Regions from separate parts of the Janthinobacterium sp. SUN100 genome, predicted to be linked through region 3. Evidence: predicted binding sites of a transcription regulator. Region 3 holds the regulator's gene; each other region holds the start of a gene.
What was found. The regulator FNR, encoded in region 3, switches genes on or off when oxygen is low (the NO sensors DNR and NnrR bind a similar motif). The targets are predictions, from matches to a motif close to TTGATNNNNATCAA.
Positions count from the first base shown of each region.

Region 1: O0881_RS01860 (XrtA system polysaccharide chain length determinant) is a predicted target of FNR. The motif match lies at 2,426-2,439, and genes of this name have one in related genera.
Region 2: O0881_RS15630 (DUF3079 domain-containing protein) is a predicted target of FNR. The motif match lies at 3,203-3,216, and genes of this name have one in related genera.

Region 1 covers NZ_JAPUBU010000001.1:466,259-470,771, reverse strand. The annotation lists gene O0881_RS01875 (serine protease) at 1-751, shown strand, start outside; gene O0881_RS01870 (long-chain N-acyl amino acid synthase) at 756-1,502, opposite strand; gene O0881_RS01865 (XrtA/PEP-CTERM system exopolysaccharide export protein) at 1,703-2,326, opposite strand; gene O0881_RS01860 (XrtA system polysaccharide chain length determinant) at 2,570-4,099, shown strand; gene O0881_RS01855 (XrtA-associated tyrosine autokinase) at 4,116-4,513, shown strand, end outside.
Region 2 covers NZ_JAPUBU010000002.1:748,105-752,617, forward strand. The annotation lists gene O0881_RS15605 (hypothetical protein) at 1-148, shown strand, start outside; gene O0881_RS15610 (GNAT family N-acetyltransferase) at 200-676, shown strand; gene O0881_RS15615 (TetR/AcrR family transcriptional regulator) at 680-1,288, opposite strand; gene O0881_RS15620 (MFS transporter) at 1,534-2,679, shown strand; gene O0881_RS15625 (hypothetical protein) at 2,683-2,853, opposite strand; gene O0881_RS15630 (DUF3079 domain-containing protein) at 2,918-3,118, opposite strand; gene O0881_RS15635 (hypothetical protein) at 3,256-3,714, opposite strand; gene O0881_RS15640 (GNAT family N-acetyltransferase) at 3,743-4,150, opposite strand; gene O0881_RS15645 (hypothetical protein) at 4,495-4,513, shown strand, end outside.
Region 3 covers NZ_JAPUBU010000003.1:715,473-719,985, reverse strand. The annotation lists gene ccoG (cytochrome c oxidase accessory protein CcoG) at 1-521, shown strand, start outside; gene O0881_RS19740 (FixH family protein) at 624-1,148, shown strand; gene fnr (fumarate/nitrate reduction transcriptional regulator Fnr) at 1,286-2,044, opposite strand; gene O0881_RS19730 (response regulator) at 2,294-4,513, shown strand, end outside.

The sequences.
Region 1 (4,513 bases), on a different contig from region 3:
TTCCGCCCTCCTATTCTGCCTGGCCCTGGCCAGCGCGCCGTGCCGCGCCGATGCGCCGCTGGCGCAAACCATCGCGCGCATCAAACCGTCCATCGTCGGCGTGGGCAGCCTGCAAAAGACGCGCACGCCGCCGATGAATTTCATCGGCACGGGTTTCGTGACGGGCGACGGCTTGAGCGTGCTGACCTGCGCCCACGTGATCCAGAAATTGCTCGACGCCAATCCGAATGAAGTCATCGGCATCCTCACGGGCCAGGGCGAGGCGGCGCAATTTCGCCCCGCCAGGGTCCAGGCGGTGGACACGGAACATGACCTGGCCTTGCTGCGCCTGGCGGGCGCGCCCCTGCCCGCTCTGGCGCTGGGCGACGCGGCCACGGTGCGCGAAGGCCAGGCCATGGCGTTTACGGGCTTTCCGCTGGGCACCTTGCTCGGGCTGCACCACGTGACGCATCGCGCCACCGTGTCATCGCTGACGCCGGTGGTCATGCCCAGCGAAAACGCGCAGCGCCTCGACATCCGGCGCCTGGCGCAGCTGCAAAAGGCGCCGTACACCGTGTTCCAGCTGGACGCGACGGCGTATCCGGGCAGCAGCGGCAGCCCCCTGTTCGATCCCGAGACCGGTCTCGTCTACGGCATCGTCAACATGGTGTACGTCAAGGGCCTCAAGGAAGCGGCCATCAGTGCCCCGAGCGGCATCACCTACGCGATTCCGGGCAGCTACATGCAGACGCTCTTGCTGAAAAACAAATGAGTGATCAATTGCGCCCCTGCCTCAGCCGGTCCGTAATGCCGGGCTCATCCCATGTCGGAAAAAAAAAGGGGTAAAACGACCGTTCACCCCCATGCTGTTCCATCAGGCCACCGTATTTACGGATCTGGGCCCCCATGTAATCGAGGTCCAGCCGTAGCAGCACGGCCGGCGCCCCCACGCGCGTGCACTCGCGCTCGCCGCCGAAGTCCTGGAATCCCAGCATGCGCTTGTAGAACACCACGTGGCGCGGGTTGACTTCGATCACGTAATCCGTAAAGCCGTGAATATTGTGGGCATAGATATAAGAGATATGAATCAGCGCCGCGAACACGCGCTTGCTCACCCCCTTGTCGATGGCCAGGCGCGACGGTTCGCACAGGCGCCGGCCTTCCTCGCGCAGGATGTCGAGCTTGTCGCGGAAGTTTTCATCGGCCGGCAAGCCGGTCTCGTCATTGTCGAGGCACAGGGTCATGGTGCCGACGGTGGTGCCGGCCGTTTCCGCAAACAGCGTGATTTTATTCAGGGCATGCGCGATGCCGGGATCGACGGCATAACCGCGCCAGCCGTACATCTTGCGGATCAGCAAACTGGCCGCCTCACGCCGGCCGCGCGAATTGGCCATGCGGATATGAAAGCGCTGCAGGTCGAGCTCATGCTCCATGGCCGGGTCGATCTGCCCCTCGCCCACCACCAGGTCATTGAAAGTACCGGGCGTGTCGAAGGAAATAATGGGTTCATCTTCAAAGCTCATCTTGTCCTCACGTTCATCGGCCGCCGTCGAGACGGACTGAAGCCAATGCCTTGTGACAAGATAAAAACTGGAGAAGTTCCCGCGCCAGGCAAAAAAAACAGAAGAAATATGCTATTTAATAGCAAAATTGCATGCTGAAATTTGCCTGCAAGTACAAAATGACAAATATAAGTGCTGTTTTGATATTGCCGAGTCCGCTATTAAAAGAAGCTCTCCGGTATCAGCAGCACGTCGCCCGGGCGCATCATGACGTTGGCGGAAATATCGCCACGCTTCAAGAGGTCGTCGAGGCGCACGCCCAGCTGCTGCTGGTTGCCTTCCCGCATGCGGATGATGCTGGCCTTGTTGCCGGCCGCAAAATCGGTGATGCCGCCCACGGCGATGAGCACATCCATCAGCGACATGCCCAGCCGGTACGGCAGCGCCTGCGGCTTGGCCGCTTCGCCGATGACGCGGATCTGCTCGCCATACGGGCCCGAGAAATTGGTGACGATGACCGTCACCACGGGCTGCTGGATGAACTTGCCCAACGCTTGCTCGATGTCGCGCGCCAGCTGGGTCGACGTCTTGCCGCTGGCGGGCAAATCCTCGACCAGCGGCGTGGTGATCTTGCCGTCCGGCCGCACGGCCACCGTCAGCGACACTTCCGGATTGCGCCAGACGATGATGTTGACGGAGTCTCCCGGTCCGATCAGGTAGTCGTGCATGGGCGCGCTGTCGTCGGAGGGCGCCAGCGGATGGGACGTGCGGCAGGCACCCAGCAGGCCGGCGGCCAAGCCCAGGCCCAGCGTGTTGCAGACAAATGCACGGCGAAACGGATTCATGCGGAGCCTCTTCGAGTCGATGGCGCGTCCATGGCCGGCCGCGCAGAACCAGCCTGGGCCGCGAACTTCCTATGATTATTAAAACCCGGCAAGTCAACCTTGAGGCGTATCAAGAAGCAATCATCTTGGGAAATTTTGCCTCCCAGCCGCCCTATACTTTGCTTACTCAACAGGCAAGCATTTCTTGCAAGACGCCGTCGCCAGCCCATCGACCGTGCAGCACCGTCACCTGAAGGAAGCGACATGGAAGAATTGATACAGCAATTGCTTTCCAGCCTGAAAGGCATCTGGAAGTACCGCTGGCATGCGGTGCTGGTGGCGTGGCTGGTGGCCGTCGTCGGCTTCATCAAGGTGATCACCCTGCCCGACGACTTCCAGACGTCGGCGCGCGTATTTGTCGATACGCAAACCATCCTCAAGCCGCTGATGGCCGGCATGACCAGCGTGCCGAACACGGAACAGCAGGTGGCCATCATGAGCCGCACCCTGCTCAGCCGCCCGAACGTGGAGCGCGTCATGCGCATGGTCGACCTCGACCTCGATTCGAAGACCGTGCGCGAACACGAGGCCCAGCTCGACGACCTGATGAGCCGCATCAAGATCACGGGCACCAACGCGTATGACATCTACACGATCAGCTACAGCGGGCGCGACCCGAAGCTGGTGCGCGACGTGGTGCAAAGCCTGCTCACCATCTTTGTCGAAGGCAGTTTCCAGGGGAAAAAGGGCGATTCGCAAAAGGCGGTGCAATTCATCGACGAGCAGATCAAGAATTACGAGGACAAGCTGAGCGCGGCGGAAAACCTCGTGAAGGAATTCAAGATCCGCAACAATCTGCTGCTGCCGCGCCAGGGCATCGACTATGGCAGCCAGCTGCTGATGTCGTCCGATAGCCTGAACAATGCCAAGCTGGAACTGGTCGAAGCGGAGCAGGCCCGCAAGGCCATCCAGAGCCAGATCGAAGGCGACGAGCCCGTGCTCGACCTGGAGCCGAACGCATCGGCCATCGCGAATCCCGAACTCGACGAGCGCATCGCCACGCTCAACAAGAACCTCGACAGCCTGCGCATGCAATTTACGGAACTGCACCCCGACATCATCTCCTCGAAGCGCCTCATTGCCCAGCTGGAAGAACGCAAGATCGAAGAAAGCAAGCTGAAGACGGCGGCCGGCGACCCGGGCAAGAACTACAGCCCCATGCTGCAGCAGCTGAAGGTGGCGCTGACGGATGCGGACGCCAAGGTGGCCGCCATCCGCGCCCGCGTGCAGGAATACAACGCGCGCAATGAACGCCTGCTGGCGCAGAGCAATGCCGTGCCCGAGGTGGAGTCGCAGCTGGCGCAGCTGAACCGCGATTACATCATCAACAAGGAAAACTATGAAAAGCTGATCGGCCGGCGCGAAGCGGCCAAGCTGTCGGGCGAACTCAGCTCCACCACGGAAATGATGGCCTTCAAGATCATCGACCCGCCCACGGTGCAATATGCGCCCGTCGGCCCGAACCGCCCGCTGCTGTTCAGCGCGGCGCTGGGCGCGGCCCTGGTGGCCGGCGTCGCCACGGCCTTGCTCATCAGCCAGGTGCGTCCCACCTTCCTCAGCCCCGCCGAACTGCGCGACGCGACGGGCTTGAACGTGCTGGGCACGGTATCGATGAACTGGACGGCGCTGCAGCAAGTGCGCCGCCGCCGCGCACGCTATGGCTTTGGCGCCTGCCTGGGCAGCCTGTTCGTGCTGTACGGCGGGGTCATGACGGCCGCGCTGCTGAAATTCTAGATCCCAGGGAGCGACGATGAGCAGCAAGGACAGCGGCAAGCAGGAACCCACCATCCTGGGCGTGGCCGAGGCCGGCGTGCCGTACGGCGCAGCGGGCGCGGCGGGTGCGGATGGCGCGGACGCGGCCCGGTCGCCCCAGTACCGCCCCCTGAACCTGGCCCGGCTGGCGGAGCAAGGCATGCTCACGCAGGAAGGCGGACGCAGCTCGGTGGCCGAGGATTTCCGCATCATCAAGCGCCCGCTGCTGCGCCAGGCGCGCGCCAGCGGCACCGAGGCCATCCGCCACGGCAACCTGATCGTCGTCACCAGCGCCATGCCCGGCGAAGGCAAGACCTACTGCGCCGTGAACCTGGCCATGAGCATCGCCATGGAAATGGATATCACGGTGCTGCTGGTCGATGCCGACGTGGCGCG
Region 2 (4,513 bases), on a different contig from region 3:
GGAATACCGCTTGAATGACAAAAACGACTTGATTATCGTCAAGGATGAAATCATCGATAGCGGCAATCCCGGCCAGCAGGCAATCGAGAATACGAAAATCTTTGACTGGCAACGCCATGCGCAAACCATGCGCAAATCCTGGGAATGAGGTTTATCCAACCTCATTGCCGCCACAGACACGACACCAGCGAGTAATGACATGACGACACATCCAGCTTCCATTACCTTCCATCCCGCCAAGGCGGAAGACACTCCGGCCTTTATCGACTTGCGGGGCAGGACGCGGCAAAACGCCGTGCCCGCGGAACGCCTGGCGGAAGTGGGCATCACGGCCGACACCTGGGCGGAAATGATGCGTTCGGGCAGCTTGCCTGGCCACGTCTGCCATCATGACGGCCAGCTGGTCGGCTACTGCTTTGGCGAGCGCGACACGGGCGAAATCATCGTCCTGGCACTGCTGCCGGAATTCGAAGGCCTCGGTATCGGCAAGACCCTGCTGGAATTGGTGATGACGGAACTGCGCGCGCACGGTCATCAACGGCTGTTCCTCGGCTGCTCCGACGACCCCGCTTCGCGTTCGTACGGCTTTTACCGCTACCTGGGCTGGACCTCGACGGGCGAGACGGACAAATACGGCGACGACGTGCTGGAGTTTCGCTTTGCGGCCCAGGCCTAGCGTCTAGCCTGGCACGCGGCTGGCATCCCACACGCGCAGAATCTGCGTGATGGCGTTGTCCAGCACGGCGTAGCCCACGCCATCGCGGGTCTGGATAGCCACGCCCGACAGAAAGCTGTCGAAGACGGACGCCAGCGCCACGGCATCCATATCACCAGGCAATTCGCCGCCGGCCATGCCCCGCTCGACGCAGCGCACGAAGCCGGCACGCGTGCGGGCGCGCGATTGCGTGAGGGGCGCGGCCACGGCCGCATGCTCGGCCGTCGGCGCGCTCATGCAACCGAGCGCCACCATGCAGCCGGGCGGGTGGCCCGCATCGGACTGCATGCTGGCCGACTGGCGCAAGGCCAGCTCGATGGCTGCGCGCGGCGCCAGGCCATCGTCCCACAGGCATTCCGTCACGCGCGCAAACGTGTCCAGATAGCATTGTGCCGCTTCGCGGAACAGCGCTTCCTTCGAGCCGAACGCCGCATAAAAGCTGGGCGCGGAAATGCCGCCGCCCAGGCTCGCCTTGAGCTGGCTCAAGGACGTCGATTCATATCCCTGCTGCCAGAATAAAAACATGGCCTGCTCGACCGCCGCCTGCCGGTCGAACGTGCGCGGCCGTCCCATTTGCGCCATCCTTCGCTCCTCCTCATTTACTTACATACTACTCGATACAGAAGTCGTTGACAACGCGGCGCGCCATCGCCTATATTTGTACCGATCGATACATATATATCGCAGCGACGGTCAGGGGCACTCCTGCGCCTGATCACTTGACAAGGATGTTTGCCGTGAATCACGCCACTATCACTACCGGAGCCAGCCCTGCGCTGGCCGACCGCCTCCCCGTCGCCGGCTTGCTGGCCCTGGCCATGACGGGTTTTATCTGCATCGTCACGGAAACCTTGCCCGCCGGCTTGTTGCCGCAGATCAGCACGGGACTCGGCATCAGCGCCGCGCTGGCCGGGCAAATGGTCACGACCTATGCCCTCGGCTCCCTGCTGGCAGCCATTCCGCTCACCATCGCCACACGCGGCTGGCGCCGCCGCAACGTGCTGTTGCTGACCATCATCGGCTTTCTCGTGTTCAATACCGTCACGGCGCTGTCGTCCCACTACTGGCTGACCCTCGCGGCCCGTTTCTTTGCCGGCATGGCGGCCGGACTGGCGTGGAGCTTGCTGGCAGGCTACGCGCGGCGCATGGTGGCGCCGCATCAGCAAGGCCGCGCCCTGGCGCTTGCCATGGTGGGCGCGCCTGTCGCCCTGTCCCTGGGCGTGCCGCTGGGCACCTTGCTCGGTTCGCTCGTCGGCTGGCGCGCCGCATTCTGGATCATTTCCGCCCTGACATTGATCCTGATCGCCTGGGTGCTGGCGAAGGTACCGGACTATCCGGGCCAGTCCGTCCATGAACGCCTGCCCCTGCGCCGCGTCTTCACGACGCCGGGCGTGCGCCCCGTGCTGGCCGTCGTCATCGCCTGGATGCTGGCGCACAACATTCTCTACACCTACATCGCCCCATTCGTGGCGCCGGCCGGATTGACGGAACGGGTCGACCTGGTCTTGCTCGTCTTCGGCGCCGCCGCCATGGCCGGCATCTGGATCACGGGCAAGCTGGTCGAGCGCCACCTGCGCGCCACCGTGCTGGTCAGCCTGGGCGTGTTCGCCGCGACGGCCCTCGTGCTGGGCATCGCGTCACAGTTTCCCATTGTCATTTACCTGGGCATGGCCGTCTGGGGCTTGTCCTTTGGCGGCGCGGCAACGCTGTTGCAGACGGCGCTGGCCGACACGGCCGGCAGCGGCGCCGACGTGGCCTTGTCGATGAATGTGGTGGCGTGGAATGGAGCCATCGCGGCAGCGGGCGTGGCAGGCGGCGCCTTGCTGGAAACCTGGGGCGCGGGCGCCTTCCCGTGGGCCATGGTCAGCTTGCTGGTGCTGGCCTTTGCCATCGCCTGGTCTGCCCGCGCGCATGGTTTCCGGCTGGGACGGCGCAGCGGCGGCGCGCCCGTGGCCGGGCATTGAGCATCAGGGAGCCGCGGGGACGCTCATGATGAGGGGCACGTGTCCCGTATGCGCGAGGAAACGGATCAGGGTGGCATGCGACAGCGCCACCGTGGCCGTGTTGCGCAGCGGGTGCTCGACGAACTGGACATCGCCGGCGCTGCTTGCCAGCCAGCGGGACAGGGTTTCTTGCATGGAGGCTCCTCAGCGCGGACGCGATGAAGAGATTGTAGCGGCGCGCCGCGTGCTGCGCTTGCCGTCAAGGCTGGTGTTCGTCCTTGTCGGCCTTGTCGGCCGCCGCCAGCCCCCAGTCATTCCAGCCTTCGCCAAACAGCTCGATCGGATGCTGCGTGCGTTCGGAACCATTGCCGCAGCGCATGGCATCCGGCGGACAATACTTGTCGCAGCCCCAGCAGATGCGTTCGGGGTTCTTGGGATTCAAGGGGAAAGGCTTGGCCATGGGAGGCGATCGTGGTCCGTTGAGGGTTCCTTGTCGACTCTAGACCTGGCGCGGGGGGAGGTCAAACCAATTTCAGCTAGAAACTTGTCCAATATCAAGCTTGTGCAGATCGTGGAGCATCGGCATGGCGCCACCCCCTACTCTTTATCGTTTCTGACGGATATGGCCACTTCCAGCACGATACGCGCCACATTGACACCGCCGTCGGCGGCCGGCTGTGCCTTCAGCTCATCTTGCGCGTAGACCATCGTCACCATCGCGCCAGGCACGAACAGCCTGATGTCTTGCTTGTGGTTTATGTAGATGCTTTCGTCCACTGCCGAGCCATCCGCCATGCGCAAGGTGAAGCTGTTGACCTGATCGCCACGGCGGCTGTCCTGGCCCGCGAAATACGTGCGTTCGATGATGCCCGTCAAGGTTTGCGTCGGGAGGCGCTGTGCCTCGATGCTTTCCCACCAGACATCGGAAGCGAACAAGCCATGCCTGCCCTTCAGGCCCATGTGGGGCCTGGCACTGTCGAGGGTGAGGGCCTGGGTTTTGGCGACGCGGCCGGGATCTTTTGCCAGGGCTTCGGCGAGGGTATAGACGGGTTTCATCAGGTGCGGGAATTGTTAAAACGGTCGCTCAATGTTTGCGCCGGATGACGTAAGCGTTGCCGGCAGGCTCGAAACCGAGCATCGGATAGTAGGACATGGCGTCCGGGGCGGAGAGCAGTATCAAGGACACGTCGTCGCCGATGATGGCCTGGGTGCGCTTGACAAGTTCCTTGCCGATACCCAGCCCCTGGTACCGCTGGTCGACGGCCAGGTCCGACAGATAGCAGCAATACGCATAATCGGTCAGCGAGCGGGCCACCCCCACCAGCTCATTATCCACCCAAGCCGACAGAGAGAGGCAAGGCGCGGCGAACATGCGCGCGATTCTCGGGAGATTGGCGGTCGGGCGCTTGATGCCGGATTGATCGAAGACACGGACGACATCGAGCGGATCGAGGGGGAAGTTATGGCGATATTCGACGGTGATGTTTTTCATTGGTTCACGGGTGTAAAGAGTTCGCGCATGGCGCGTTTGCATTCAAAATATTGCCATTGCGGGCACGGGAAGAAACCTCTTGTATGCAATAGTATAACCAGCGGTCATCCATGCCTGTGGACGATACGCCCCAAGCGGGCGGAGGCAGCGGGATCTGCCGGTTCATGGCGTGACAGCGCCGGAGCGCGCCAGAAGCCATGATGCCACCGGGTGGCCGCCAACTCCCTCGCCGGCATGCCGTACGTTGATTCAAGCGCCTCCGACCTGTTAAAATATATGCAAATTTCAATAAATAAACCCGTAAATAACCCGGATTTTTCAGATACAAGGAATGTGCTTAGCCAATGAAAGCCATTATATTCT
Region 3 (4,513 bases):
GCAACAGCGTGATGGACAAGGTCGACCGGCCACGGGGACTGGTACGCTACAGTACCGACCATGCGATGGAAAACAACTTCAATTCGAAGCAGATACGCCAGCGCGCCATGCGCCCGCGCGTCTTGATCTACACTTCCATCCTGGCCCTGATCATCATCGCCGTGTGTACTTCGCTGGCCCTGCGCACGCCCCTGAAAATGGACGTGATCCGCGACCGCGGTTCCATGGGACGCGAAGTGGAAGACGGCATGATCGAAAACGTCTACCGCCTGCAGATCATGAACACGTCGGAGCAAAGCCAGCATTTCAAAATCAGCGCTTCCGGCTTGCCGGGCCTGACCTTGCTGACGCGCGAAGAAGTGACCTTGCAGCCGACGGAAACGCTGGGTTGGCCGATCCGCCTGCGCGTGCCGCACGGCGTGGGAGAGAAGGGCTCGAACAAGATTGCGATCGAATTGCAATCGCTGGACGACCCATCGCTGCATGTGCGTGAAAGCGCGGTATTCATCGTGCCGCGGTAACAAGGAAAGGCGGACGGGGACCGGGTGCCCTCGCCGCCGCCACGAAGTTGCAGGAAGGCCGGTCCCCATGCGGGGACTGGCTGATTAAACAGGAGAAATACCATGTCCGACAGTCTGAAACTGCAAGCACCCGTTGCACCGTGGTACAAGCACCGCTGGCCATGGCTGCTGATGATCGGCCCCGGCCTGTCCGTGGTCGTCGGCAGCTTCATGGGCTATATCGCGTTTACGCAGCCCGATGCGCTGGTGGTGGGCGATTATTACAAACAGGGCAAGGCGATCAACCAGGATTTGAAGCGCGACACGATCGCCAGCGACCTGGCGATGGATACGCGCCTGTCGTATGACGTGGCGCAAGCGCGCCTGACCGGTTCCGTGCACAGCTTCGGCAAGGCCTATCAGGCGCCTTTGCAGCTGCACCTGGCGCATGCGACCCTGCCGGAAAAGGATATCAAGGTGCTGGTGCAACCCGATGCGGCCGGCAATTTTTCCGTGGCGCTGCCGATGCTCGAGCGCAGCCGCTGGCAAGTGCTGGTGGAAAACGACAAACGCGAGTGGCGCCTGTCCGGCATCTGGACCTGGCCCCTGCAGCGCAGCATCGCGCTGCATGCGGATGAAGAGCTATAACGTACAGCGCCGGGAAAACCGTAGCGAGCGGCAGTGATTTGTGGTTGAGAAGCGCAGCTGTGCTATGCACGGGGGCGCCGAGCCAGCGAGCATCGCAGGCCGCAAAGCGCGACGCGCAGCAGGTTTTGACGGTGCTGTTACTTGCAGGTGTCCGTGCCGGCCGTAATCGCCTTCAGCTTGGCCGGCTGCAGGATTTCAATTTCCCGGTTGGAGACGCGCAGCCAGCCTTCCTTCTTGAACTTCGACAGCAGACGGCTGACGCTCTCGATGGTCAGGCCCAGGTAGTTGCCGATTTCCTCGCGCGACATGCGCAGCTGGAAATTGCTGCCCGAATAGCCGCGCGCTTCATAGCGCGACGCCAGGTTGACGATGAAGGCGGCAAAGCGCTGCGTCGCCTGCATATTGCCCAGCAACAGCATGACGCTTTGCTCGCGCGTGATTTCCTGGCTCATCATGCGGTGGAAATGGCGCAGCAGGGTCGGCATATTGCCCAACAATTGTTCCAGGCTGGAAAACGGGATTTCACACACTTCGCTGTCTTCCAGCGCCACCGCATTACAGTGGTGGCGGTCGGCGCTGATGGCGTCCATGCCCAGCAGTTCGCCCGCCATCTGGAAGCCCGTCACCTGCTCTTCGCCGCCCGGATTGATCTGGTACGTCTTGAAATGCCCCAGGCGGATCGCATACAGGTTCTGGAACGAGTCGCCGATACGGAACAGCGAGGCGCCGCGCACGATCTTGCGGCGGCGGCCGATGATCTGGTCCAGCCTGTCCATGTCGCCCACATCGAGGCCCATCGGCAGGCACAATTGATGCATGCTGCAGGTCGAGCATCGCGCACGCAACGCCTCCACGTTCACGGTGGGCAAGGTTGGAGTGAGTAGCGCTTCAGTCATGTCGGTACCTTTTAGAAAATGCAACAACAAGTTTACTGCATACAGCCGCATACAGGGTTGCCGTATGCCAATTTCACCGTAAATTCGGCGAATAAACGACGTCCAGCCTTTAATTATATGGCAACATCGTCAAAAGCCCGTACAGGGCGGGCAATTTGCGCGGCGGCGCTTGCCAAGCTGGGGTATTGATAGGAAAATTCCTGACAGCATTATCTGCCGCCTGTGCCGCCCGGTACTGAAAAGGAAATCATGAAGCCTCTCGGCATTAAAACAAAAGTCGCGCTGGCCACCAGCCTGACCTCGATCGCCATGATCGCGCTGGTCACCATGATCCAGGTGCAGCACATGCGCGACGACTTCACCCGAGTACTGCTGAGCCAGCAATCGTCCCTGATCACCCGCACCGCTGCCGAGCTCGACGACAAGCTGGGCATGCTGCTGCAGATCGTCACCCTGACGGCCAGGCAGCAGCCGCCGGAATTGATCGCCCGGCCCGCCCAATTGCGCGAATACTATTCGCGCCGCTCGATGCTGGTGCTGTTCGATGACGTGCTGGTGCTCGACGCGCATGGCGCCGTCGTGGCCGACATGCCGGAGGTAGCGGGGCGCGCCGGCATCAACGTCGCCGAGCGCGAGTATTTCCAGACCGTCCTGCGCACGCGCCAGCCCATGATCACCGAACCGATGCTGGGCAAGTCGAGCGGCATGCCCATCGTGCAGATGGTGGCGCCCGTGCTGGCCGCCGATGGCCAGGTGGCCGGCGTGGTGATCGGCGTGCTGCGCCTGTACAAGGACAACCTGCTGGGCCGCCTGCGCTCGGAAAAGATCGGCAAGAACGGCTATTACTTCATTCTCACGCGCGGCGCCGTGCCGCGCTACGTGCTGCACCCCGATACCAGCCGCTTGCTGCAACCGCGCAAGCCGAACGCCAACCTGACGACGACCCAGCTGCTGAAGGAAGATGGCGAAGGCAGCATGGTCAGCACCAACAGCCGCGGCATCACGGCCGTCAACAGCTTCAAGCGCCTGAAATCCGTGAACTGGCTGCTGGCCGCCTCGCTCCCCGTCGAGGATGCCTTCGAACCGTTCGATGGCGTGCTGTACCGATTGGTGCTGTGGAGCATCCTCGCCTCGCTGCTGGCCGCCTTTGTGCTGGGCTGGGTCACCGTGCGCCTGCTGTCGCCGCTGGTGCGCCTGCGCGACACCCTGCAAGCCCTGCGCACCAGCGGCAGCCGCTTCACGCCCGTGCCGGTGCAGCAGCGCGACGAGATCGGCGAACTGACGGAAGCGTTCAACGGCCTGATGAGCGAACGCGACCGCCTGCAGCAGGAACTCGAATCGCGCGCGGCGGAGCTGGAACAGGAACGCGACCGGGCCGAGGCGGCCAACCGCGCGAAGAGCGATTTCGTGGCCAACATGAGCCATGAAATCCGCACGCCCCTCAATGCCGTGCTGGGCATGGTGTATTTGCTGGGCAATACCAGGCTCGACACGGAACAGCGCAAGTATCTGACCATGGTCAGAGTGGCGGGCCAGTCGCTGCTGGGCATCCTCAATGACGTGCTCGACTATTCGAAGATCGAGGCGCGGCGCATGGAGTTGTCGCCCGTCGAATTCGACCTCGACGAAGTCATGAATACCCTGGCCACGACGATGACGATGAATGCGGGCGAAAAGGAGCTGGAACTGGCCATCGCCGTCGAGCCCGATGTGCCGCGGCGTCTCGTGGGCGACGCCCAGCGCCTGCAGCAAATCCTCGTCAACCTGGCCGGCAACGCCATCAAGTTCACCGAGAGCGGCGAAGTGGTGGTGGCCGTCAGCCTGGCCGAGAGCGAGAGCGGCCGCGCCTGGCTGCGCTTCGAAGTGCGCGACACGGGCATCGGCATGACGGAACTGCAGCAACAGCAGCTGTTTGCCGCGTTTTCCCAGGGCGACCAGAGCATCACGCGGCGCTTCGGCGGCACGGGCCTGGGCCTGGCCATCAGCAAGCAGCTGATCCACATGATGGGCGGCGACATCGCCGTCGCCAGCAGCGAAGGCAAGGGCAGCCGCTTCTGGTTCAACGTGCCCTTCGAGATGCTGGCGCAGCCGGCCGAAACGCGGCGCACGCCGGCGCTGGGCCAGCTGCGCCTGCTGGTGGCCGACGACAACCGCACCACGCGCGAACTGATCGTCAAGCTGATCGAGGCGTGGGGCTGGCTGGCCGACGAAGTGGACTCCGGCTTTGCCGCCATCGAGCTGTACCGCGAACGCCTGGCGCAGCAGCAACCGTATGACGTGGTGCTGGCCGACTGGCACATGCCCGTCATGGATGGCCTGGCCACGGCCAAGGCCATCCGCCAGGCGGCCAGCGGCCAGCGCCAGCCCATCGTGGTGATGGTCAACGCCTTCGCCCGCAACCACCTGGAAGAAATCTCCAGCGCGGCCGAGGCCGACGTCGTGCTGATGAAGCCGATCACGGGCTCGAGC